Regions from separate parts of the Microbacterium sp. NPDC057407 genome, predicted to be linked through region 3. Evidence: predicted binding sites of a transcription regulator. Region 3 holds the regulator's gene; each other region holds the start of a gene.
What was found. Region 3 encodes LexA, which represses DNA repair genes until DNA is damaged. Its sites were predicted from a motif close to TCGAACANNTGTTCGA; they were not measured.

Region 1 (5,322 bases), on a different contig from region 3:
CAGCCGCCGTGGGTGCTGCGGTGTGGGCGTTCGTGCGCTCGTACTCCCGCTGACGTCCGTGGCCCGCCGCGCGGGCGGCGAACGCGGGGCAGGCGGCGCACGCCGGGCAGGACATACTCCCGAAACCTGGGGGTATGCTCGAACGAAGGCAGTGCAATGGTGCGAATGCTGCCGAGAGCGCGAGCCCGATTCGAATCGCGCATCGGCTGCTCGACGTCAAGGGCGGCCGACTGAGCACCATCGAGAGTCGACCCCATGAACACAGCCTCACACCCCGTGACCGTCAAGCCCCTCGCGGGTTGGCGCGTCCTGGTGCCCCGCGGCGGCCCCTGGGGCGACGGCGTGGCCGCGAGCCTGCGTCGCCAGGGCGCGACGCCGGTCATCGCGCCGCTCATAAACTTCGCGCCGACGAACGACCAGGAGACGCTGGAGCAGTCGCTCGCCGATCTCGCCGCCGGGGCGTTCGACTGGCTGACCGTCACCAGCGCCACGACGGTCGACGTGCTCTACGCCTACCGGGCGGTGGTGCCCCCGACGACGAAGATCGCCGCCGTGGGCGAGACGACCGCGGCCGCGCTCCTCGCGGTCGGCTACCGGGTCGACCTCGTCCCCGAGCAAGACAACTCGGCGGCCGGCATGGCCGAGCAGCTCATCGCGCTCGAGCCCGAGCCCCGCGACATCCTCACCCTGCGCAGCGAGATCGCCAAGCCGGTGCTCACCCGCATGCTGGCCGAGGCGGGCCATCGGGTCCGCAGCGTCGTCGCGTACCGCACCGTCGGCGTTCCGGTCACCGACCGCATCGCCGAAGACGTCCGGTCGGGTCGGATCAACGCGATCCTCGTGACGAGCGGGTCCGTCGCCGAGCAGGTTCACCTGCAATTCCCCGAGATCCCGGCGGCGACGCTGATCGCCGCGATCGGCCCGCGCACCGCGAAAGACGCGCGCCGCGCCGGCCTGCCGGTCGACGTGGTCGCCGAAGCTCAGACGGTCGACGCGCTCATCGACGCGGTCGCCCGCTTCTCGCTGCCGCACGCCGCCGACGAGTTCGCGCCCCGCACCGGCGCCGTGCCGCTGCCGCGGCGGGACTGACCGGCACACGATGACCCCGGGCCCCGACCGGTGACGCCGCCGCCGCGCATCGTCGTGCTCGCGGGCGGCGTCGGCGGATCGCGCTTCGTCCTCGGCGCACGCGAAGCCCTGCGGCGTCGCGGGGTCGATGACACCGCCGCTGCCCTCACGGTCGTGGTGAACACGGGCGACGACCTCTGGCTCTCGGGGATCCGGCTCCAGCCCGACATCGACTCGATCACCTACGCGCTCGCGGGCGTCAACGACACCGAGCGCGGGTGGGGGCGCGCCGGCGAATCCGAGCGCGTCAACGCGGAGCTCCAGGCCTGGGGCGCCGGGTGGCCCTGGTTCACCCTCGGCGACCTCGACCTCGGCACCCACCTCGCGCGCACCGGCTGGCTCCGCGAGGGTCTGACGCCCACTCAGGTGCTGGAGCGGATGTCGCGGCGCTGGCATCTGGGAGCCCGGCTGCTGCCCATGACCGACAGCGAGGTCGACACCGTCGTGACGGTGCGGGAGGGTGGCGGCATCCGCTCGATGCATTTCCAGGAGTGGTGGACGCGTCACCGTGCGACGCTCGAACCGGTGGGCTTCGAAAACCCCGGCATCGCCGAGGCGGTGCCTGCCCCCGGGGTAGGGGAAGCCATCGCCACGGCCGACGTCGTCCTGATCGCGCCGTCGAATCCCGTGGTGTCGATCGGTCCGATCCTCGCCGTGCCGGGTGTCCGCGATGCGCTGCGCGAGACGGGAGCGCCCGTGGTGGGCGTGTCGCCGATCATCGGCGGCCGGGTCGTGCGCGGCATGGCCGACGTGTGCCTCACCGCGATCGGCGTCGAGACATCGGCGTCGGCGGTCGCGGGACTGTACGGCGCCCGCGGCGACGGCGGGCTGCTCGACGCCTGGCTGCTCGCCGAGGAAGACCGCGGGCTCGCCGACGAGGTTGCGGCACGAGGCATCCGTCCGTCCGTCGTTCCGCTGTGGATGACGGATGCCGCAGCCTCGGCCGGCATCGTCGAGGCCGCGCTCGCGGCGGCTCGGCGCTGACGTGCCCGATCTGCTCTGGTACGGGTGGGCGCTGCTCGCCTTCGCGTCGATCGTGATCGGGCTGTCGAAGACCGGAATCCCTGGCGCGGGGACCGTGGCGGTCGCGATCTTCGCGGCGGTCCTCTCAGCGCGCCAGTCGACCGGCACGATCCTCCTGCTGCTGATCGTGGCCGACCTCTTCGCGGTGACGATGTATCGCAGGCACGTGAACTGGCGCGAACTGCTGCGGCTCGCGCCGGCCGTCGTCGCCGGCGTGCTCGTGGGGGTCGTGTTCCTCGCGTTCGCCGACGACACGTGGGTGAAGCGGGCGATCGGGGTGATCCTCCTCGCGGTGATCGCGATCACGCTGTTCCGCCGCCGGATGAGTGCGGGCGTCGAGGTCGACCGGCCGCACCCCGTCGCGGCCGCGGCCTACGGCTCGACGGCCGGGTTCACCACGATGGTGGCGAATGCGGCGGGCCCGGTGATGTCGATGTACTTCCTCGCGGCGAGGTTTCCGGTGAAGGAGTTCCTCGGGACGGCGGCCTGGTTCTTCGCGATCATCAACGTGTTCAAGGTGCCGTTCTCCGTCGGCCTCGGGCTCATCACTCCCGCGGGGCTGCTGATCGACCTGCTGCTGGTGCCCGCCGTCGTGGCCGGGGCGCTGCTCGGCCGCTGGATCGCCGGACGCATCGACCAGCGCGCGTTCGAACGCTTGGTGATCGGCTTCACCGTCGTGGGGGCGGTGTACCTGCTGGTCGGGTGAGGCGGGGCCGGATGCTGCCGGCCGGATGCGGTCGGGGCTGTTGTGGGGTGTGGGTTCCGCGGTCTCCGCGCCAGCGGTCGTCGGAAATACAGGAGACACGCCGCGCAGTGGCGCTCGGCCGTGCTCCGGGGGCGCGCATCTCCTTGCTTTTCCGTTCCGCTCACGGGTGGGCGCCCACAGGTCGGACGAGCCGGTGGAGGGCGACCGAGTGCTGTGCGGAGAACATATGCACGAATCTTGTTCGACCGCGCGTCCCGCAGGTCAGAAGGAATGTCGGACGCCCCTGCGACAATGGACTCATGCTCGCCCCCGACCCCGACACACTCGACCCCGACGTCGAGGAGTTGCTGTGGGCTGAGCGCATGGCGATCGCTGATTCGTGGGACGAGCCGGCGGAGCACGCCCCGGTGGCCCTCGCGGTACCGGCGGCGGAGTACCGCCATCGGTGGGATGTCGCGGCCTCCCGCCGCGAGGAGCTCCTGTTCGAGTGGGAGAACGCCGCCGAGCAGCTCGCCCGATGGCAAGGGGTGCAGGTGCGGCTGCTCGCTGAGGCGCTCGAGCTCGCGCTGGAAGACGGCACGCGGCGCGACGACGCAGCGCTCTCGGTGCGGAGCGCCGCGGCTGAGCTCGCGTGCGCGGTGGGTCTTGCCGACCGCACGGTCGAACAGCGGATGAACGATGCGCTGGTCATGCGCGACCGCTTCCCGCAGACGATGGAGGCGCTTGCGAGCGGTCGGCTCTCGTTGCCCCACGCGCGCGTAGTCGCCGATGGCGGCGCCCGCCTCGACTCAGACGACGCCCGTGCCTGGTACGAGACGGCGGTCCTCGATCGAGCGACCGGACTGACGACAGGCCGGCTGCGGGTGGTCGCTGCGTCGATCGCAGAGGAGGCGATGCCCACCTCGATCGCCGAGCGTCACGTCCAGGCAAGGGGCGCGCGCCGCGTGACGGTTCGCGACGTCGAGGACGGCATGTCCGAGCTGTGGGCGCTGCTCCCTTCTGTTCTCGCCCACGGCATCCACGATCGCCTGACGCGCATCGCGAAACCCCCGTCTGCCTCTGCCGATGAGATGGACCTGTCAGCGACGAGAGAGGGTTCCTCGTCGACGCGCATCGGTTCTGAGCAGTCCCCGAGCGACGCCCCGCACGATGTGCTCGACGACCGCACCACGGATCAGCGTCGCGCCGATGCCCTCTGCGACCTCCTGTTGACGGGCCTCCCGACGATCGCAGACATCGACCGCCACGGCGGGGAGGGGGTCGATGCGCTCAGGGCTGTCGTGCAGGTCACCGTGCCGTTCGAGTCGCTCGTCGGCGACGCCGGCCCGGCGCCGGTGCTCGCCGGGCGGTCGCCGATCGACCCCGCGACGGCTCGGCGCCTGCTCGGCGCGGCCACGCTGTGGGATCGGGTGCTCACCGATCCGGTAACGGGCGACGTCCTCGCCGTCGACCGGCGCTTTCCGACCGAGGCGCAACGCCGCCACCTCCGCGCACGTGACGAACACTGTCGCTTCCCGGGCTGTCGCATGCCGGTGTGGCGCTCCGACGTCGATCACACGGTCGACCATCAGCACGGCGGGCCGACTGCCGCCGAGAACCTCGCGCACCTGTGCCGTCGGCATCACACCCTCAAGCACCACACCGCCTGGCAGGTGAGGCAGGATCCAGGCGGCGTTCTGGAGTGGACCAGTCCGTTGGGCCGCACGTACATCGATCGCCCACCGCCTCGGACGAGATTCGTGCCAGCTCACCACCGGCCCCCTTGCGGCCGGTCCGCGGCGGGCGCGCCTTCCAGCGGATGAACGAAGCGATGGCTGAACCAGGTCGCCGGGGCGGCGGCCTAGCGGCGGCCTAGCGGCGGCGGCCTAGCGGCGGCGCGGTCGGCGCGGCCGGCGTGGGCGGCGGGGCCGGCGTGGGCGCGCCCACAACCACGTCCCCGCCACCAGCACCGTGGTCGCTGCGAGCCAGAGCCAGATGCTGGTGTCAATGCCGACGATCGAGCGCGTCCATGTCTCGCAGTAGCTGGCTTCGGCCAGCGGAGCGTCAGCGCACCACCCGCCGCCCAGGACTGGGGCGAACAGAACCGCGGCAGCGACCGCCGCCAGAAGGCACCAGAGAACGGTCCGCTTCACAGAACAGTCCGCATCACAGAACAGTCCGCATCACAGCACAGCACGCATCACAAGACAGCACGCATCACAGCACGGCCCAGATCACGCCCAGGGCGACGGGCGGTCGGGGTCGCGCCGGCTGTCGTCGGGGAAATGCGGAAGCTCCTCGCCACCCGCGCGGATGCACAGCCAACGAAGCTCCTCCGGGCTGTCGGGAACCGCCCGCCAGGTGCGCCATACCCGCTGGCCCACACGCACAACCGTCCCCGGCCCGACCTCCACGATCTCGTCGTCGAGGCCCATCTGCCCACGCCCCGCGAGGAAGACGTAGAGCTCCTCGACCCGCGCGTGAGT
Region 2 (5,322 bases), on a different contig from region 3:
TCTCCCGTCCTTACTCGCCGCGCCCGCACCACCCGCCGCCGAACCCGGCGACGCGTGACCATCGCCACCGCGAGCCTCGCGGTCGGCCTGCTGGCCACCGGCGCCGCGGTCTCGTCGCCCGTTTCGTTCGCCGAGGCATCCGCCCCCGCCGGCGGCTTCGCGCTCGCCTCGTTCACCACACCCAACGAGCCCGTCGCGGTCGTGCAGGAGGACGGCACCGACGACATCTCGACCGCCGCCCGCGACGCCCTGGATGGCGCCGACACCGTCATCGCGGCTGCCGCGGATGTCACCGCCGACGTCAAGGCGTCGGGGCTCGACCTCGGCGACGCGCCGACGACCGTCGACACCTCCGCTCTCGGCGCAGCCGCCGAGCGCCTCTCGGGCGGTCTCGATCTTCCCGCTCCGCTCGTGCCCGACCTGACCGACGACGTCACGGCGCTGATCACCGCGGTCAAGGCCGATGTCGCCGACCTCCGCGCGAGCCTCGCCGCGGCGAAGCAGAAGAAGGCCGAAGCAGAGGCCGCCGCGAAGGCGAAGCGCGAAGCAGAGGCGCGCGCCGCGGCCGAAGCCGCTGCGGCAGCCGAGGCGGAAGCGTCCGCCGGCGCTGCTGCCGGTGGCGGCGCGGCGCCCGCTCCGGTGCCCGCGGCGCCCGCGGTCGGCGGTGGCCCCGGCGAAGCCCAGGCGATCGCGCAGGGCATGCTCGCGAGCTACGGCTGGGGCGGCGACCAGTTCTCGTGCCTGGTGGCGCTGTGGAACAAGGAGTCTGGCTGGAACTACGCCGCCTACAACGCCTCCAGCGGCGCGTACGGCATCCCGCAGGCACTCCCCGGCAGCAAGATGGCCACGGCCGGCGCCGACTGGCAGACCAACCCGGCGACGCAGATCAGCTGGGGTCTCGGCTACATCGCCGGTCGCTACGGCTCGCCGTGCGGCGCCTGGTCGCACTCGCAGTCGGTCGGCTGGTACTGACCCTCATTTCGTTCGTCGCGCGAAGGCCTCGGGATCTCCCGGGGCCTTCGTGCTTGTGTTTGGTGAGGCGGATGCCGCGGGCCGGCGCGCACGTCATCCACAAGGCCACGCGATGAGGCGTGAGTGTCGTACATATGTTCTAAAGTAGTGGCATGCTGATCGTAGGAGACGATCCGGTTCCGATACCGGATGCGCTCGACCTGGTGGTCGAGGCGGCCCACATGTCGGCGATCATCGCGGCGCAGCGACTGGAGCGGGTGCATGCGATGCGCCGCGAGGCGCTGAGCGAGGCCGAGAGGTTCGGGCGGCAGCTGACGCCGGTCGTCGAGCGGGGCATCCGCCTCGAACTGGCCGCCGCGCTGCGGATCACCGAGCACGCCGCCGGCGAGATGATCGCCCTCGCAGAAGCGCTGGTCGAGCGCTATCCGAGCGTGCTCGACGCGCTGGGCGCGGCACGCGTGACCGAGAAGCACGCCCAGATCCTCGGTTCCGCGCTCGATGCCGTAGCGCCCGGGCTCCGGGCGGACCTCCTCCCCCGCGCGCTCGAAGAGGCCCAGACGCAACCTGTCGGAACGTTCCGGCGTCGGCTGCAGGCGATGATCTCCCGCGCACGGGCGGCCTCCCTCGACCTGCGGCACGAACAGGCGCTCGCCGGGCGTCGGGTGATCGTCGAGCACGTCGACGACGGCATGGCGTGGCTGCACGCGCTCATCCCCGCCGTCGAGGCGCACGCGATCCACTCCCGGGTGACCGCGATGGCGAAGGTCATCACGGCGCAGCCCGACGAGCAGCGAACCCTCGATCAGACGCGCGCCGACGTGCTCTGCGATCTCCTCATCGAGGGCCGGACCGACGCCCACCCCGCCGCGGCGCAGGGGATCCGTGCCACGGTCGCCGTCACCGTGCCGGCGCTGGCGCTGCTCGATGAAGACGACCGCCAGCGTGACGAGAAGGGTTCGGCTCCGGCGACGGTGGAGGGCATCGGTCCCATCCCGCTCGGACGGGCTCGCGAGCTGTGCGGAGCAGCCGACGGGTGGATGCGCGTCCTCACGAATCCCGAGACAGGGGCCGTGCTGTCCGTCGGTCGGGATCAGTATCGTCCGCCGCCCTCGTTACGGCGACTCATCCGCTGGCGCTCCGAGCGGTGCATGGCGCCCGGATGCGGCATCCCCGCCGCGCGATGCGAGATCGACCACACCGTCGCGTGGGACGACGGCGGCGAGACATCGCTTTCGAACACCGCCCCGCTGTGCCGGGGCCACCACATGGTGAAGCACCACGGCGGCTGGAGCGTCGAGCAGGTTCCCGACAGCGGCGGCGACCTGCTGTGGACCTCTCCCGCGGGTCGGCGCTACCTCGTTCGGCCAGAGCGCCCGGTGCCGGTGTTCCGGCCGTCGGATGCCTCGGATGCGCCGTTCTAGGCGGGGCGCGGGCGCGACCGACGGCCCGAGTTCGCCCGCCTCGGGAAGGGGCCGTCCGGTCAGCGCAGGAACGCCGCCGGATCGAACTCCTCGATCGGGATCACCCGCACGCGAGGCAGGGGTGCGTCGAAGGCGTCGGCGTCGTATTCGAGGTCGAACAGCTCGACACCGGGCAGCGACGAGAACTCGCTGCTGCGGAACTCGTGGAACGCGAGCACGGCCACGCGCCGCGTTCCGTCGGCGACACGCCCCAGGTCTTCGACGAAATCACGGTCGTGGCTGACGAGTGCGACATCGTCCTGTCGGTCGGCCAGCGCGCGAAGTGTGCGCTGGATCGCGATGTCGACCACCTTCTCGTCGGCAGGGCCCGACAGCGGCACCGGCTGATACCCGAGCGCCAGGAGCGCCTGCACGAACGGCATCGGGAGGTGCGAACTGGCGTTGAGGAAGAAGAGACCGTGGGCCGGCTGGCCCCACCTCTCGGCGACGAACGTCAGGAGACGATCCCACCGCGGTCGCTCGTCCGGCTGGGGACGCCTGCCGAGGATCGAGCCACCCAGCGTCGCGTCGATGTTCTCCCCATCGACCAGCACCCAACTCCTGCGTTCGGCCACAGCAACTCCCGCTCGTTCGTCACGGCGCCAGATGGGCTCGTGCGATCCCGACGGTATCAGTCCCGCCTGGCCGGGCCGCGGCATCCGGCCCCGCGCTCCCCGCCCGCCGGACACAGTGATGGCCCCGGGCGGGTGCCCGCCCGCCGGGGCCATCGCGCTGTATCGGGAGTATGTGACCGGACCCGAAACCGATCCTCAACCGCACCGCGCCTCACTGCTCTGCAAGCGTATGCCGAGCCTGGCATCCACCACTTCCGCTTGACATCCGGGCCCCTTCCTTGCTAGAGATCCGTGCCCCGCGTCAAGAAGGCGACGGACCGCCGTTCGCCCTCGCCCGGCCCGATAGGCGCCCGCCCTTCCGCGCACGCCGATGCGCGGCATCCGCTCTTGCTGTCGAACGGATGCCGCGCACCTCAACGTTGTCGCGCGCCCGCGGCGCAAGCGCTCACCGGACGGGCGCACCGAGCACCAGGCGCGTCCGCACCGGCACAGGCCTCACGCTTCGCGAAGAGCGCGAGCGTCGGTACCGCCGGACTCGCGCGGCTTCACCGCGCGCAGGATCGCTCCCCCGGCCGCGAACGCCAGCACCCCGCCCAGCACCCAGGGGCCGGCGACGATGATCGGATCCATCCACGTGTGCTTCTGGTCGACGCGGCCCGGGCGCGTCCGCGACGACACCGGACGCCGGCCACGCTCCCCGAGGATCCCGGTCTCGGTGATCGGGTTGTCGGGGCGAAGGCTCACCAGCGAACGGAGATGCGCACCGGTCGCCTCGACGCGGTCGCCCGCGACCAGCAGCAGCCAGTGCGCGGCCTGACCCTCGCTGTACTTGTCGTAGGCATAGCGGCGGATCGCACCCGACACGCCATGCAGCGGCTGTGCCGTTCCGAATACGGGCGTGAGCCGCTGATGCTCGACGGACCGCTCGCGGTAGGAGCCGTTCAGCGGCTGCTCCTCGGGGAAGTCCCAGTGCGCACCGGTCTCGATGCCCGGCTGCTCGCGCGGGAAGCTGGGACGGTCGGCCGGATCGGAGTCGGCGCCCCACCCGGGGATACGGGAACGGAGTGCCTCGAAGTCGGGGGCGAGGCCGGGCTTTTCTGCGGTGTACGGCATGTCTTTCTCCTTCACTCGTCGGGACGTCAGGACGCCGGGACGATCACGGGCTTGATGATGTCGTCGAGCTTCGACGAGAAGATGTGGTAACCCTCGGCGATGTGGTCGAGAGGGATGCGGTGGGTGATCAGCTCGCTGGGCTTCAGGTACCCCGACCGGATGTGCTCGAACAGTCGCGGCCACTGGCGCTTGACGGGCGCCTGGTTGGTGCGGATCGTGAGCCCCTTGTTCATCGCGTCGCCGAACTTGACGGCGCTGAACAGCGGACCGTACGCACCGACGACCGAGACGGTGCCGCCCTTGCGGACCGTGTCGATCGCCCAGTTGAGCGCGACCGGCGACCCGCCCTGCAGCTTGAACTTGGCCGAGGTCACATGCTGGAGCACATGGCCGTCGGCCTCCGCGCCCACGGCGTCGATGACGACATCCGCGCCGAGGCCGTCCGTCAGCTTCTTGAGCAGACGCACGATGTCGCCCACCTGACCGAAGTTGATCGTCTCGGCGAACGCGAACTCCTCAGCCTTGCGCAGGCGGTAATCGAGATGGTCGACCACGATCACGCGCCCCGCTCCCATCAGCCAGCACGACCTCGCCGCGGCGAGACCCACCGGTCCGGCGCCGAACACGACCGCCGTGTCGCCGGGGACGATGTCGGCCAGCTGCGCGCCGAAGTAGCCGGTCGAGAAGGCGTCCGTCAGCAGCAAGGCATCCTCGTCGGGGATGTCATCGGGGACCACCGACGGACCGACATCCGCGAACGGCACCCGCACCCGCTCGGCCTGACCGCCGTCGTAGCCACCAGTGGTGTGCGAGTACCCGTAGATCCCGCCGACCGCCGTGGCGTTCGGGTTCACGTTGTGGCAGTTCGAGAAGAGACCGCGGGCGCAGAAGAAGCACGACCCGCAGTAGATGTTGAACGGCACCATCACCCGGTCGCCGACCTTCAGGTTCTGCACCGATGAGCCGACCTCCTCGACCCGGCCGATGAACTCGTGCCCGAAGGTGTGGCCGATCCGGGTGTCGGGCATCATGCCGTGGTACAGGTGCAGGTCCGACCCGCAGATCGCCGCTAGCTCGACCTTCACGACGGCGTCGTTCGGATGCTCGATCTTCGGATCGGGCTTGTTCTCGACACGGAGCTTGTACGGTCCGCGGTACGTCATGGCCTTCATGCTGTCCTCCCAAGAGGTTCGCTTCGGTGA
Region 3 (5,322 bases):
TCGAGGGCCTTCGCCTGACGGAACGCCCGGGCGAACGCCTTGTATTCCGCTTCGGCGATGTGGTGCGGATCGCGCCCCGACAGGACCGTGACGTGAACGGTCAGCGCGGCGTTGAAGGAGATGGCCTCGAACGTGTGCCGCACGAGCGAACCGGTGAAGTGACCGCCGATCAGGTGGTGCTCGAAGCCGGCCGGCTCGCCGGTGTGGACGAGGTAGGGGCGGCCGCTGATGTCGACGACGGCCTGCGCGAGCGCCTCGTCGAGCGGGACGAGCGCATCGCCGTATCGCGAGATGCCGGATTTGTCGCCGAGCGCCTCGCGGATCGCCTGCCCGAGCACGATCGAGATGTCTTCGACCGTGTGGTGGGCGTCGATGTCGGTGTCACCGGAGGCACGCACGGTGAGGTCGGTGAGGGAATGCTTGGCGAACGCGGTGAGCAGGTGATCGAAGAAGGGAACCGTCGTGTCGATCCGGCTGCGACCGGTGCCGTCCAGATCGAGTTCGAGCTCGACCGTGGACTCGCTGGTGGAGCGTCGAACGGAGGCGGTACGCGGGGCGGCGCTCATGCGTCCGAGTCTACCGAGGCGAGTGCGTCGAGGAACGCCGTCGTCTCGTCCTCGGTGCCGGCGGTGACCCGCAGGTGGTGCGGGATTCCGACATCCCGGATCAGCACGCCGCGGTCGTACAGGCGCTGCCAGGTGGCAGCCGGATCGGAGACGCCCCCGAAGAGCACGAAGTTCGTCCACGACGCGTGGGGCACGTAGCCCAGCGCCTCCACGGTCGCGGTGATGCGGTCGCGCTGCGCGACGATCTCGTCCACCATGCCGAGCATCGTCGGGGCGTGACGAAGAGCGGCGGATGCTGCGGCCTGCGTCAGGGCGCTCAGGTGGTAGGGCAGTCGCACGAGGCGCAGCGCATCGACGAAGGCCGGGTCGGCGGCGAGGTATCCGACGCGGGCCCCGGCGAACGCGAAGGCCTTGCTCATCGTTCTGGACACCACGAGCCGCTCCCTGCCGGGGAGCAGCGTGAGTGCGGAGCGCTCGTCGCGCGGCGCGAACTCGAAGTAGGCCTCATCCACGACGACCACTCCCGGCGCGGCGTCGTACACCGCCTCGATCACGTCGAGGCCGAGCGGCGTGCCGGTCGGATTGTTGGGCGAGCAGAGGAAGACGACGTCGGGCGCGGCGTCGGCGACCTGCGCGGCGGCGTCGCCGGCGTCGACCGTGTAGTCGGCCGAACGGGGCGCGGTCACCCATTCCGCCCCCGTCGCTCGCGTCAGCAGCGGGTACATCGAGTAGGTGGGTGCGAAGCTGAAGGCCGTGCGACCGGGCCCGGCGAAGGCCTGCAGGACGTGCTGGAGCACCTCGTTCGAACCGTTCGCCGCCCAGATCTGATCGCGGTGGAGTCCATGGCCCAGATAGTCGGCGAACCCTTCGCGCAGGGCCGTGAACTCGCGGTCGGGGTAGCGGTTGACGTCGCGCAGAGCCTGGGCGACCGAATCCATGATGTCGTCGGCGACGTCTTGGGGAACGGGGTGGGTGTTCTCGTTGACGTTGAGCGCGACCGGAAGCGGGGCCTGCGGTGCGCCGTAGGGCGTCATTCCGCGGAGGTCGTCGCGCAGAGGGAGATCTTCGAGGCGGGGACTCACCCCTCCGATCCTACGGCGCGCACTCAACGGCCCGGTGCGTACTCCGCGGGGATGGCGAGGCTCTGACCGGCCTGGAGCGTCACGCCGTCGAGCGCGTTCAGGCGGACGATGGCGTCGACCACGTCGCGCGGATCGGCGTCGGGAGCCACGTCCTGCGCGATCGACCACAGGGAGTCTCCTGACGAGACCGTCACGGTGGCGAAGGAGCCGGGGTCGGTGCCGGCGTCGCGCGAAGCCAGCGCCGCCCCACCCGAGACCATGGCGACCGAGATCGCCACGACAGCCGGCAGCGCGGCGAGGGCGGCCAGCACACGACGCCCGCGGAGGGTGAGGCGCAGGCGGGTCGACCGTGCCGGCAGGCCGAAAGACGTCGTGCCGAGCCCGGGGGACGTGATGCCGATGGCGGTCATGGTCTTCTCCTCCTGTGGGGGAGAGATTCGCACCCTTCGCGCGGCCGGGAGCGGAGGGTGCGAATCTCTGTACCGAAGTTATCTTCGATGTTCTACGATGTCAACAGTCCGTTTCGGCGGCGCACCCTCGAACGCGACACGCGGTCGTGTTGCTGTGTTCGAGGGCCGAAGCCGGATACGGTTTCGATACGAGTAGCCCACCACGGGCCTCCGACATTCGAAGACCGCTGCACCCCGAGGACGCCTCCCGGGACGAGACAGGAGCCGGAAGATGAGCGATGCCACCGGGCGTGAACGGCCGCAGACGCGGCGCCGCAAGAGCCTGAGCGACAAGCAGCTGGCGATCCTCGAGGTGATCCAGCGCTCGATCGCGCGGCACGGGTATCCCCCGAGCATGCGCGAGATCGGCGATGCGGTCGGTCTGAAGTCGCTGTCGAGCGTGACGCACCAGCTCAATCAGCTCGAGCTGAGCGGCTACCTCCGCCGCGACGCCGGCAAGACCCGGGCCATGGAAGTGCTCATCGACCTCCCGGGCGCCGCCACCGAGAGCCCGGCGGACTCGCTCCCCTCATTGGGCGACGCAGCGCTGGTGCCGCTCGTGGGGCGCATCGCCGCCGGCGTGCCCATCACAGCCGAGCAGCAGGTGGAGGAGATCTTCCCCCTTCCCCGTCAGCTGGTGGGCAAGGGCGAGCTGTTCATGCTCAAGGTGTCGGGCGAGTCGATGATCGACGCCGCCATCTGCGACGGCGACTGGGTGGTGGTGCGTTCGCAGGCGACGGCCGACAACGGCGAGATCGTCGCGGCGATGCTCGACGGCGAGGCGACCGTGAAGACCTTCCGGCAGCGCGACGGCCACACGTGGCTGCTCCCCCGCAACTCGGCCTTCGAGCCGATCCTCGGCGACGAGGCGGTCGTCCTCGGCAAGGTCGTCGCGGTGCTGCGCGCGGTCTGACCCGCCGGGTCACCCGCGCCGGGTGATCCTTCTCGCAACGGGCTCGCGTTCGGCCAGAATGACGCCATGAGCGACATCGACATCGATGCGGCCGACGCCCCGGCTCTCGCCGCGCGCATCCGCGAACTCGAATCCGAGAACGCCCGGCTCGCCTCGGCGGTGACGACGAGTCCCGCGCCGCGGTCGAGCGGCCGATGGCGGGCCGTCGTGTCGGCGATCTGCATCGTCGTCGCGGCCATCCTCGTCCCCGTCTCGATCGTGACCGCGTGGGCGCGGGTGCAGCTCGTCGAGGAGGAGGCCTTCGTCGCGACGCTCGCTCCGCTCGCCGACGATCCGGCGGTGCAGGCGCTCGTTGTCGACGAGACCATGGACGCCATCACGGCGCAGGTCGATTTCGACCAGCTCACCTCCGACGTGTTCACCGGCATCGCCGACCTCGGCGTCCCGCCGCGCGTGGCTCAGCTGCTCGACATGCTCCAGGCGCCCGCCGCCGACGGACTGGAGAACCTCGTCGACGGGGCCGTGACCCGGGTGGTGGAATCGGATGCCTTCTCCGACGTGTGGGCGACCGCGACCCGGGCGGCGCACCGGGCGCTCACCACCGCGGCCACGTCGGACGGCGGCGGCCTGGTCGTGAAGACCGACGACGGGGTCGGCATCCAACTCGGCGCGATCGTCGACGTCGTGAAGCAGCGGCTTCTCGACCGCGGGGTGAGCGCCGCGCAGCTGATACCGGCCGTCGACCGGGTGGTGATCATCGGAAAGGGCGACAACCTCGCGGCGATCCGCACCGGATACGCCCTGGCGACGACTCTGGGATGGTGGCTGCCGGTCATCACCCTCGCCCTGTTCGGCGCGGGGATCGCGATCGCCCGGCGCCGCAGCGTCGCGGTGCTCGGCACCGGGCTCGGTCTGGCGATCGGGGCCGGAGGTCTCGCCGTCGCACTCGCGATCGGCGACACGACGATGGGCATCGTCGCCGGCGACCTCGACCTGTCTGCGTCGGCCCTCGACGTCATCTACGACCAGCTCGTCGGGGCGATGACCCAGACCGCCATCGTGCTGTGCGTGCTCGGCGTCTTCGTCGCCGTCCTCGGCTGGGCGATGGGCCGCTCGGCTGGCGCGGAGGGCGCGCGCCGGGCCGTGCGCAGCATGAACTCGTCGGCACGGCGGCAGCTGGCCGGCCGCGGCCTCGATACCCGCGGGTTCGGCGCCTGGCTCGCCCGCTATCGCGTGCTCGTCCGCTCGGTGATCGCGGTACTCGCGGTTCTCTGGCTCTTCGCGTTGCGGCCGCTGTCGTTCGGGGACGTCGTCCTGGTCCTGGTGGTGGCCTTCGGCGTCGCCTGGATCCTCGAGCTCGTCCAGCGCCGCGACGAGGAGCAGCCGCTGCTCGCCGCACCGGCGGGGGATGCGGGCGCCGGGCACGGGCCGGCAGATGCCGACATTCACACCGGCCCTCCCACTGCCGAGGCGGTGCCCGCGGAGGACGCCGCCACCGACGCCGTCACCGTCGTCATCCCGGCCAGGGGCGAGACGACGGATGCCGCGGAGGCACCGGCCCCCGCGGCATCCGCGTCGACGAAGAAGAAGCCGCCGCGACGCTAGACGGCCGCGCCCACCTTCTCGCGGATGTCGCGGGTGGCGGTGATGATGTTGCGCAGCGACTCGACCGTCTCGTCGTAGCCCCGGGTCTTGAGGCCGCAGTCGGGGTTCACCCACACCTGACGCAGCGGCAGCTCGGTCGCGGCGCGATCGAGCAGGTCCGCCACTTCGCCCACCGACGGCACGCGCGGCGAGTGGATGTCGTACACCCCGGGGCCGACGCCATGGGTGAAGCCCGACGCGGCGATGTCGCCGATCACTTCGCCGCGGCTGCGGGCCGCCTCGATCGAGGTGACGTCGGCGTCGAGCGCGGCGATCGCATCGATCACCACGTCGAACTCGGAGTAGCAGAGGTGCGTGTGGACCTGGGTCGCTTCGGCCGCGCCGGCGGTGGCGAGACGGAACGCGCCGACCGACCACTCGAGGTACGCGGGCTGATCGGCCTTCTTCAGGGGCAGCAGCTCGCGCAGGGCCGGCTCGTCCACCTGGATCACGCCGATGCCGGCCGCCTCGAGATCGGCGATCTCGTCGCGCAGCGCGAGCGCGACCTGGTTGGCCGTCTCGGCGAGCGGCTGGTCGTCGCGCACGAACGACCACGCGAGGATCGTGACGGGACCGGTGAGCATCCCCTTCATGGGCTTGTCCGTGAGCGACTGCGCGAAGGTCGACCAGGCGACGGTGATCGGAGCCGGACGGGACACGTCCCCCCA
Region 4 (5,322 bases), on a different contig from region 3:
ACTCGTGGCGCGCGCGACGATTGGTCGCGACGACCTTCTCCCCGCGTTCCCTGGGCATGGTGACTCCTCGTTCCGAGCCGCGCGGGCGCACGGCAGCCGTTCAGTCTACCCCCGGAGCGCCACTGGGCATGCCGTCGGTGCCCTCAGGCGCGCAGCCACCGCCGGATCGCGAAGCTCGCAGACAGTGCGGCGAGCACCACGCCGATGAGGACGAGCACGGGCACGACCAGCCAGGCGTCCGCGACGTCGACCCAGGTCGTGACGAACTCCACCCGCCCGCGAAGGTACTGGTCGACCCCGAAATGCACCCCCGCGAGCACCGCCGCGCTGGCGAGGATCGAGCCGATGAGCGCGGCGAAGACACCCTCGAGCACGAACGGCGTCTGGATGAATCGGTTGGATGCCCCGACCAGGCGCATGATTCCGAGCTCGCGCCTGCGCGCGAACGCCGAGAGGCGGATCGTGGTGGCGATCAGCAGCACTGCTGCGATCAGCATGAGTGCCGCGATGCCGACCGCGATGTAGGTCGCGACCGTCAAGGCCGAGAACAGCGGCTCGAGGTACTGCAGCTGATCCTGCACCTCTTCGACGCCCTCGGTGCCGGCGAACGCCTCGATGATGACGTCGGACTGATTCTGATCGACGAGGTTGATCCAGTACGTCTCGTTCAGCTGGTCGGGGGTGATGACACTCGCGTAGTCCTCCCCCAGCAGCTCGAGAACGTTCTGGTACGCCTCCTCGCTGTCCTCGAAGCGCACATCGCGGATCAGCGGCGAGAGCGCCGGCCCGTCGAGCTTCTCCTGAACGGCGGCGAGCTGCTCGTCGGTGGCGACACCGCCCGTACAGGTCGGAGCCTGCGAGATCGCGGTGCACATGTAGATCGCGACCTGGGCGCGGTCGACCCAGAAGTCCTTCATGGTGGCGATCTGCATCTGCATGAGGATCGCCGCGCCGACGAACGTGAGCGAGACGAACGTCACGAGGACGACCGAGATCACCATGGAAGCGTTGCGCCGCAGGCCCGTGAACGCCTCCGACAGGATCAGACCGACCCTCACGACGTGGGCCCCACTTCGTCGTCGTCGCGTGTGCCGAGGCCGAGGCGGTCGGCGAGTCCGAGCTCGGCCACATCCACCTCCGGAAGGTCGACGACGGGAACCGGTTGCGTGGCGGACGCCGGCACCTTCGTGATCGGAGCGGCCGGCTGTTCCTGGACTGCCGGCTCGCGCACCGCGTCAGACGCAGCGGGCGACGCCGGCGCGGCGGGCGCGGCCGGGTCGGCCCACTCCGTGTCGGAAGGCGCGAGCTCGGGTGCTGGACGGGAAGGGGCCGGCTGACGAGGGGCGGAGGGCGCGGCATCCGTCGTCTCCTCCTCCCGGCCGAGCAGCGTGGGGTCGAGGCCCGCTTCGGCCGCCGCGGCGGCCTCTCGCTGCACCTCGAGCACCGCCGTGAGGGCGGCCACGGCGGCGGCTCCGCGCTCCTGCTCAGGAGCGAGGCTCGGCAGGCTGGACGTGTCGCCGTACCCGCCGTGGCGCTCGTCGCGCACCATCTCGCCGTTGCGCAGCTCGATCACGCGACGCTGCATCTGGTCGACGAAACCGGCCTCGTGCGTCGCCATGACCACGGTCGTGCCGCCTCCGTTGATGCGCGCGAGGAGCTGCATGATGTCGACCGACGTCGCCGGGTCGAGGTTTCCGGTCGGCTCATCGGCGAGCAGGACCTGCGGCCGGTTGACGAGCGCCCGGGCGATCGCGACACGCTGCTGCTCGCCTCCGGAGAGCTCGTGGGGCAACCGCTTCTCCTTGCCGTCGAGCCCGACCAGGGCCAGCACCTCCGGAACGGTCTGCTGGATGTAGCCGCGGGAGGATCCCGTCACCTGGAGCGTGAAGGCCACGTTCTGGAACACGGTCTTGCCCGGAAGCAGCCGGAAGTCCTGGAACACCGCGCCGATGTGGCGGCGGAAGTACGGCACCTTGCGGTTCGAGAGGGTGCGGAGGTCACGCCCCAGCACCACGACCCGGCCGTCTGACGGGGACTCCTCGCGAAGGATCATGCGCAGGCACGACGACTTGCCCGAGCCCGAGGCGCCCACGAGGAACACGAACTCGCCGCGCAGCACCTCGAAATCGACATTGTTGAGGGCAGGTCTGGACGTGCCCCGGTAGCGCTTCGTGACGTTCTCGAACCGGATCATGGCCTAAGAAGCCTAAGCGGATGCCGCGGCCGCGCCCCCTGCGACACCCGGTGCGTGCGGATCGGAGGCCGGCTCCAGCGAATGTCGTACCTTTGTTCTAACTTCGAGTGCATGGAGAACGACCCGCTCGACGACCTCGGGGCCGAATACGCCGACCACACAGACGACCTCGAAGGGCGCCTCGCCGAGTCGGATTGGCTCGCGCCCCCGCTCGACGAGATCGACCGCGTCACCGAGGTGGCGGGGATGATGGCGGTGTTCGCCGCCGAGCGCTTCGCACACGTCGATGCCCTGCGGCTCCAGGCCTTGGCTGAGGTCGGTCGATACGGCGGGGCGATCGCCCCCGTAGTCGAGAGGTCGGTCCGACTCGAGTTGGCTGCCGCACTGCGCGTCACCGAGTCGGCGGCGGGCCAACTCATGGCGGTGGCCGAGTCGCTCGTACACCGCTACCCGGCGGCGCTGACCTCTCTCTCACGCGCCCGGATGACCGAGCGGCACGCCGAGGTCCTCGCCACGATGCTCAACGAGGTCGATGAGGTGGTTCGCGACGAGTTGGTCCCCCGAGCGGTGGAACTGGCCGAGACCCTCGCCGTCGGCGCGTTCCGTCGGTCGCTTCGGCGGCTGATCGACCTCGCAACGGCGGCTTCGCTGGCTGAGCGGCAGCGGGCCGCGTTGGGGAAGCGCCGCGTGATCGTCGAGCCCGCAGCCGACGGCATGGCCTGGGTCCACGCTTTCCTTCCGGCGGTGGAGGCCTTCGCCCTCCACTCGAGGATCACCGCGATCGGCAAGACGCTGACGGCGCATCCCGACGAGGAGCGAACGCTCGATCAGGCGCGCGCCGACGTGTTCGGCGACCTGCTGATCGATGGCGATACTGCGGCGCTCCCCCAGTCACGCGGCATCCGCGCCACTGTCGCTGTCACGGTGCCGGCGCTGGCTCTGCTACACCCCGACGACAGGAGCCGCCATGCGGCGGGTCTCGCGCCGGCGGTCGTCGAGGGCGTGGGTCCGATCCCGCTCGAGCGGGCGGGAGAACTGTGCGGAGGGGCCGAGGGGTGGATGCGGGTCCTCACTCATCCCGAGACCGGCATGGTGCTCTCGGTCGGCCGCGATCAGTATCGGCCGCCGCCCGCCCTCCGGCGACTGGTGCGATGGCGATCCGAGACCTGTATGGCGCCCGGTTGCGGCATCCCGGCTTCCGGACGCGAGATCGATCACACCCAGGCGTGGGAGCACGGTGGAGAGACCACCGTCACCAACCTGGCTCCGCTGTGCAAGGGCCATCACACCGTGAAGCACCACGGCGGGTGGTCGGTGAGGCAGCCAACCGACGGCGGTGGCGCCGTCGAGTGGAGGTCACCGTCGGGGCGCCGCTACCTGGTGCAGCCAACCCGGCCGACGCCCGCGTTCCGCCCTTCGCCGACCGCCCCATACGCCGGCGACGCACCGTTCTGAAGCACGGCGTCTCGGCAGCGGGTCAGTCGTCGTCGTCTTTACGCTTGCGCCAGCGGATGCCTGCCGCGATGAATCCGTCGAGGTCACCGTCGAACACGGTCGCCGGGTTCCCGACCTCGTGACCGGTGCGAAGATCCTTGACCAGCTGCTGACCGTAGAGGAAGTACGAGCGCATCTGATCGCCCCAGCTTGCGGTGATGACGCCCGCGAGCTCCTTCTTCTTCGCCGCCTCCTCCTCGCGCTTGAGAAGCAGAAGTCGCGTCTGCAACACGCGCATAGCAGCGGCGCGGTTCTGGATCTGCGACTTCTCGTTCTGCATGGAGACCACGATTCCCGTGGGGATGTGCGTGATGCGGACCGCCGAGTCGGTCGTGTTCACCGACTGCCCGCCGGGGCCCGACGAGCGGAAGACGTCCACGCGGATGTCGCCCTCGGGGATGTCGACCTCGACGGCCTCCTCCATCACGGGGATGACCTCGACCGCAGCGAAGCTGGTCTGCCGCTTGTCGGCCGAGCCGAACGGGCTGATGCGCGCGAGACGATGCGTGCCGGCCTCGACTGAGAGCGTCCCGTAGGCGTACGGGGCGTCGATCTCGAAGGTGGCCGACTTGATGCCCGCGCCCTCGGCGTACGACGTGTCCATGACCTTGACGGGGTACTTGTGGCGCTCGGCCCAGCGCAGGTACATGCGCAGCAGCATCTCCGCGAAGTCGGTCGCGTCGTCGCCGCCCGCACCGGAGCGGATGGTGACGACGGCTGACCGGTCGTCGTACTCCCCGTCCAGCAGGGTTTGCACCTCGAGCTGGCTGATGATGTCCTCGAGCTCGGCGAGCTCATGGCGAGCCTCCTCCGCCGAGTCCTCGTCGTCCATCTCGTTGGCCAGCTCGACGAGCACGTCCAGGTCGTCGAGACGCTGCTCGATGTCGGTGATCCGCTTCAGGGAGGCCTGACGGTGGCTGAGCGCACTGGTGACCTTCTGCGCCTTCTCGACGTCGTCCCACAGGTCGGGCGCGCCCGCCTCCTCGCTGAGCCGCGCAATGTCGCTGGTGAGCGCCTCGACGTCCACGACCGCCTTGATGTCGGCGAACGTGGAGCGCAGGGCCTGGATATCGGCGGACAGATCGAGCTCGAGCATGACAGTCCAGACTAACGTGGATGCACGTGAGCGATGGCCCGGACAGCGTGCCCGTCCGCGACGTGCTCCGGCGCTTCGCGCCGATGATCTACGGTCCCACCGTGCTGTTCGCGCTCGGCGAGGGCGCCGTCATCCCCCTGATCCCGGTGATCGCGGCCGAACTCGGGGCCGATGTGGCGACCGCGGCGCTCGTGGCGTCCGCCCTCGTCGTGGGTCAGCTGTGCGGCAACATCCCCGCCGGCTGGGCGGTGGCCCGCATCGGCGAGCGGTTCACGATGGCGGCAGCCGGGCTCCTGTCGTTGAGCGGAGTGGTGGCACTCGCGCTCGCCCCATCGCTGGGGGTCTTCGCCATCGCGGTCTTCGTCGTCGGATTCTGCGCGGCGGCGTTCGGGCTCGCCCGTCATTCCTTCATGACCACCCGGGTGCCGCTGGCCTTCCGGGCTCGCTCGCTCTCGCTTCTCGGCGGAACCTTCCGCCTGGGAATGTTCCTCGGCCCGTTCGTCGCGGCTGGCCTGCTCGCGCTCTTCGGAGACGAGCA

Region 1: the regulator LexA is predicted to act here: its motif matches at 3,076-3,091, upstream of ACFUTX_RS11335 (DUF222 domain-containing protein).
Region 2: the regulator LexA is predicted to act here: its motif matches at 1,099-1,114, upstream of ACFUTX_RS02775 (DUF222 domain-containing protein).
Region 4: the regulator LexA is predicted to act here: its motif matches at 2,279-2,294, upstream of ACFUTX_RS08405 (DUF222 domain-containing protein).

Annotation. Positions count from the first base shown of each region.
Region 1 is NZ_JBHVCA010000003.1:532,610-537,931, forward strand. Features, by position in the region: gene ACFUTX_RS11315 (hypothetical protein) at 1-53, shown strand, start outside; gene ACFUTX_RS11320 (uroporphyrinogen-III synthase) at 256-1,089, shown strand; gene cofD (2-phospho-L-lactate transferase) at 1,120-2,112, shown strand; gene ACFUTX_RS11330 (sulfite exporter TauE/SafE family protein) at 2,114-2,857, shown strand; gene ACFUTX_RS11335 (DUF222 domain-containing protein) at 3,157-4,659, shown strand; gene ACFUTX_RS11340 (cupin domain-containing protein) at 5,071-5,322, opposite strand, start outside.
Region 2 is NZ_JBHVCA010000001.1:571,247-576,568, reverse strand. Features, by position in the region: gene ACFUTX_RS02780 (lytic transglycosylase domain-containing protein) at 55-972, shown strand; gene ACFUTX_RS02775 (DUF222 domain-containing protein) at 1,125-2,393, shown strand; gene ACFUTX_RS02770 (NYN domain-containing protein) at 2,453-3,007, opposite strand; gene ACFUTX_RS02765 (hypothetical protein) at 3,503-4,120, opposite strand; gene ACFUTX_RS02760 (zinc-dependent alcohol dehydrogenase) at 4,147-5,292, opposite strand.
Region 3 is NZ_JBHVCA010000006.1:27,056-32,377, forward strand. Features, by position in the region: gene hisB (imidazoleglycerol-phosphate dehydratase HisB) at 1-566, opposite strand, end outside; gene ACFUTX_RS14485 (histidinol-phosphate transaminase) at 563-1,648, opposite strand; gene ACFUTX_RS14490 (LysM peptidoglycan-binding domain-containing protein) at 1,672-2,058, opposite strand; gene lexA (transcriptional repressor LexA) at 2,330-3,010, shown strand; gene ACFUTX_RS14500 (hypothetical protein) at 3,077-4,615, shown strand; gene metE (5-methyltetrahydropteroyltriglutamate--homocysteine S-methyltransferase) at 4,612-5,322, opposite strand, start outside.
Region 4 is NZ_JBHVCA010000002.1:729,348-734,669, forward strand. Features, by position in the region: gene smpB (SsrA-binding protein SmpB) at 1-58, opposite strand, end outside; gene ftsX (permease-like cell division protein FtsX) at 144-1,058, opposite strand; gene ftsE (cell division ATP-binding protein FtsE) at 1,055-2,194, opposite strand; gene ACFUTX_RS08405 (DUF222 domain-containing protein) at 2,306-3,649, shown strand; gene prfB (peptide chain release factor 2) at 3,672-4,784, opposite strand; gene ACFUTX_RS08415 (MFS transporter) at 4,805-5,322, shown strand, end outside.